2 regions of the Exiguobacterium sp. s161 genome follow, and region 1 is predicted to be linked to the other one. Evidence: riboswitches for the same ligand, from Rfam matches in the RefSeq annotation. Region 1 holds a riboswitch; the other holds the start of a gene.
What was found. A riboswitch is a leader RNA that binds a small molecule or an ion and turns the genes downstream of it on or off. The one in region 1 is predicted to bind S-adenosylmethionine.
Positions count from the first base shown of each region.

Region 1 (2,201 bases):
AATGAACAGTGTACCGAGTGCCCCTTCCTGCGATTGACCGACGTTTCCACCGATGATATTGAACAGGACCGGTGAATCCTTCATGACTTCCGCGAGGATCGGGCTTTCCGCTGTCGATCCGACGAACGTCAACTGAACGATTTTTCCGGTTGGGTACCGTTCGCGTAGTTTCGCGAACGTCAACTCGTTTTCCGACGGCGACGTCAATTGTTTGACGAATTCCTTCGTCATCGCTTGCTTCGGATGACGGAAGACCTCTGCGACCGGTCCTTGCTCGACGATTTTACCGGCTTCCATGACGGCGACCCGGTGACAGATTTTTTGAATGACGTGCATCTCGTGTGTGATCAAGACGATCGTCAGTTTCAGTTTTTCATTGATGTCGACGAGTAACTCAAGGATTGAGTCCGTCGTCTTCGGATCGAGTGCACTCGTTGCCTCGTCACATAAGAGAACGTCCGGGTTCGATGCCAGTGCCCGAGCGATACCGACACGTTGCTTTTGACCACCGGATAATTGCGACGGATAGGCTTTTTCACGTCCGTCTAAACCAACGAGTTGGATCAATTCCGCGACCCGTTCCTTGCGACGTGCCTTCGGGAAGCCACCGAGCTCGAGTGGGAACATGATGTTCTCTTCAACCGTCCGTGACCACAGTAAGTTGAAGTGTTGGAAGACCATCGAGACATTCTTGCGGACGCCTCGTAATTCCTTAGGTTTGAGTGATGTCATTTCAACACCATCAATTTGGATCGAACCACTCGTTGGTGCCTCAAGCATATTCAGCAATCGGATCAAGGTCGATTTCCCTGCTCCGGAATAACCGATTATTCCAAAAATTTCACCGCGCTCGATTGTCAGATCGACATTCGCGACGGCTTCGACCGCTCCGCGCTTTGAGCGATAAATCTTTCCTACGTCTTGTAAACGAATCACAACTGTCCCTCCTAAAATAAAAAAAGTGCGCGCGTTTTAGAGCAAACGCGCGCACTTTTCAGTACACAAAACCATTTGCTCTCATCTCCCAGACTTTTGTCTGCTGGAATTAGCACCACTTCGGATTAGATCCGCGGTTGCCGGGTTTCATCGGGCCAGTCCCTCCACCACTCTCGATAAGAGTTTCGGTATTAAGTTTGTAGAATATATTCTGAATATTAGCAGGGGTTATTTTTGTTGTCAAACAGTTTTTTCAGAAACTTTTTCGAGGAACGTGAAAGCACGTGTTAAGTCTTCTTTCAAATCTTCCGCATCCTCAAGTCCAACTGAAATCCGAACGAGACCGTCCGTGATGCCGAGTTCTGCCCGACGTTCTGCTGGGATTGACGCGTGTGTCATCCGTGCCGGCACCGAAATCAGACTCTCGACGGCACCAAGACTCTCAGCAAGTGTGAAGAAGTGTGTCGCCTCGACGAGTTTTTCTGCGTTCGCTGCTGAACCGACATCAAAGCTGATCATCCCACCAAATCCAGTCGCTTGTTTCGCTTGGATGTCGTGACCAGGGTGCGATGCCAGTCCTGGGTAGAAGATGTTCGAGACGATGTCTTGCGTTTGTAGGAACGCAACAAGATCATGGGCTGTCTCTTCGATCGCATCCATCCGGATACCGAGTGTACGAAGACCACGGACGAGCAAGAAGCTGTCTTGCGGTCCAAGCACGCCGCCTGTCGAGTTTTGAATGAAGTGAAGCTCTTCACCAAGCGCATCATCTTTGACGACGACAAGTCCAGCGACGACGTCCGAGTGTCCGCCGATGTATTTTGTTGCACTGTGCAAGACGATATCTGCACCGAGTGCGAGTGGTTGTTGATGATATGGAGTCGCGAACGTGTTGTCAACGACGAGTTTAAGATCGTGACGTTTGGCAATCGTTGCGATGGCTGCGATGTCCGTTACTTTCAACAACGGGTTCGTCGGTGTTTCGACGTAGACGATCTTCGTGTTGTCTTGGATCGCTGCTTCCGTCGCCGCAAGGTCCGTCGTATCGACGAATGTCACTTCGATGTTGAACTTCGGTAAGACGCGTTGCATCAAGCGGAACGTACCACCGTAGACGTCATCTGTCATGACGATGTGATCGCCAGACTCAAGCAAGTGGAAGACGGCATGGATCGCTGCCATCCCAGAACCGAACGCAAAACCACGTGCGCCACCTTCGAGATCCGCAATCAATCGTTCGATGCTCGTCCGTGTCGGGTTCGCTG
Region 1 is NZ_JACSNH010000001.1:479,752-481,952, reverse strand. It holds gene KNQ14_RS02290 (methionine ABC transporter ATP-binding protein) at 1-936, opposite strand, end outside; SAM riboswitch class I at 1,015-1,119, opposite strand; gene KNQ14_RS02285 (bifunctional cystathionine gamma-lyase/homocysteine desulfhydrase) at 1,177-2,201, opposite strand, start outside.

Region 2 (2,201 bases), 410 kb from region 1:
GGTTCCGATCGACGTCTGGACGATCAACCGTGTCAACGGGATGATCGCGACGAGTAGGATGATGAACGGAATCGAGCGGAAGATATTGACGATACTGTTGAAGAACGTGAACAACGGAACATTTTCAAGTAACGCTCCTTTTCGCGTGACAACAAGCAGGATACCGAGTGGTAAGCCGATCAAGGTCGAGAACAAGAGCGAAACGGATACCATCGTCATCGTCTGCAAGAATGCTGTCCAGATATCACTGTAGTTAACTAGCATCAGCGAGCACCTCCTCGACCGTCACCTGTGCCTGATCGATGTATTGTAACGCTCGTTTCACTTCAGCCGGCTCACCAATCAACTCGACGAGCAAGGTGCCGAACGGCGTATCCTGCAACTCTGTGATGCTACCGTGCAGGATATTGACATCGACGTCGAAGCGTTTTGCGACTTGCGACAAGAGTGGTTGTCCGGTGTGATGTCCAAGGAAGTGAATCTTATAGATTGGATGCGCATTTCGCGACTCGATCAACTGACGAATCGACGCTGGAATCTCGTCATGCATGACGGACCGTACAAAGTTCCGTGCCGTCTCGGTCTGCGGATTTGAAAAGACATCAAAGACCGTTCCTGACTCGATTAGCTTCCCAGCTTCGATGACGGCTACACGATCGCAAATCTCCCGGATGACGCCCATCTCGTGGGTAATCAAAAGAATCGTGATCCCGTACTCTGCATTGATCCGTTTTAATAACTGAAGAATATGATGTGTCGTCTGGGGATCAAGTGCTGACGTCGCTTCGTCACATAAAAGGACGGAAGGTTGCGTCGCGAGTGCCCGGGCGATACCAACGCGCTGTTTCTGCCCACCCGACAATTGATCTGGATAATGATCCGCCTTGTCCGCGAGATCGACGAATTCGAGCAACTCCGTCACCCGACGGCGAATCTCATCTTTCTTGACGCCTGCGAGAACGAGTGGTTTTGCAACGTTCGTAAAGACCGTGTTCGCATTCAATAGATTGAAGTGCTGAAAGATCATTCCAATCCGTTGTTTTGCTTGGCGTAATTTTTTCGGAGACAGTTGCGTTAAATCTTCCCCATCGACCGTCACCGTTCCTGACGTCGGTCGTTCTAACAGATTGACACAGCGGAGCAGTGAACTTTTCCCGGCACCGCTAAAGCCGATGACACCAAAGATTTCGCCTTTCTCGATCGTCAGGTCGACACCGTCGAGCGCTGCAATCGTCTGATCTTTCGTGACGTACGTTTTTTTGACTTGATGAAATGCAATCATTCCGTTTTCCCCCTTCATTCAACAAAAAAGGTCCCTTCTTGAGAAACAAGAAGAGACCTGGATCCGCACAGTGGCAGAATCCACTCCACTCATCTCTCAGACATCTGTCTGATGGAATTGGCACAGTGCTCATAATGAGTCTGTTGCCGAGGTTTCGTAGGGCCAGTCCCTCCACCTCTCTGGATAAGTATTGCGGTATGAAATTCGTATGTGTGTTGTTGCGTTGTTGCTTATGTCGTAAAACTAATTTTTACATTACGGGTCGAAACTTTAAAAGTCAACCAACTTTGCAAAAATAATCCATTTGGCGCATATCGATGGATTTACAAGTTATGAATTAGCTTAATGAACGGATCACGATTCGTCAAGAAAGATTTGACAAGTCATTTTTGGTCGTGCTACCATCGTTTCAATGATTATTCCGACAATTCCAATATGATATTTATCAAGAGTGAACGAGAGACCTGGCTCTATGACTTCACGGCAACCTGCAATTTGTAAGGTGCTCCGACCAGCAAAGCGCGGCTTTGGATGATACGGTGAAAAACTCGTGGGCGTCCAAGCAGTGACGTCGACGAGTTTTTTTCATGAATGGAGGAAAAATAGTAATGATGAACTATCCTGTATTGACTGGTGCTGAAGCGTTTTATTTTCAAGGTGGATCGATCGGCATTCTAATCTGTCATGGTTTTAACGCCACTCCGCAAAGTGTCCGGGACGTCGGTGAGGCATTCGCTGCTGAAGGTTTTACCGTCTATGCCCCGCGCTTACGTGGACATGGAACGAACGTCCGCGAGTTCGAACAATCGACTGCTCGATGTTGGAAGCAAAGCCTGCAAGACGGCTATGAACGTTTACAAGAAACATGCGATCAAGTCTTCGTCATCGGTCAATCGATGGGTGCGACGCTTGCGCTGTC
Region 2 is NZ_JACSNH010000001.1:67,714-69,914, reverse strand. It holds gene KNQ14_RS00410 (methionine ABC transporter permease) at 1-264, opposite strand, end outside; gene KNQ14_RS00405 (methionine ABC transporter ATP-binding protein) at 254-1,282, opposite strand; SAM riboswitch class I at 1,369-1,472, opposite strand; SAM riboswitch class I at 1,722-1,823, shown strand; gene KNQ14_RS00400 (alpha/beta hydrolase) at 1,891-2,201, shown strand, end outside.
Region 2: it holds a riboswitch for S-adenosylmethionine, as region 1 does, so the genes downstream of both, KNQ14_RS00405 (methionine ABC transporter ATP-binding protein) here and KNQ14_RS02290 (methionine ABC transporter ATP-binding protein) in region 1, are expected to answer to the same signal.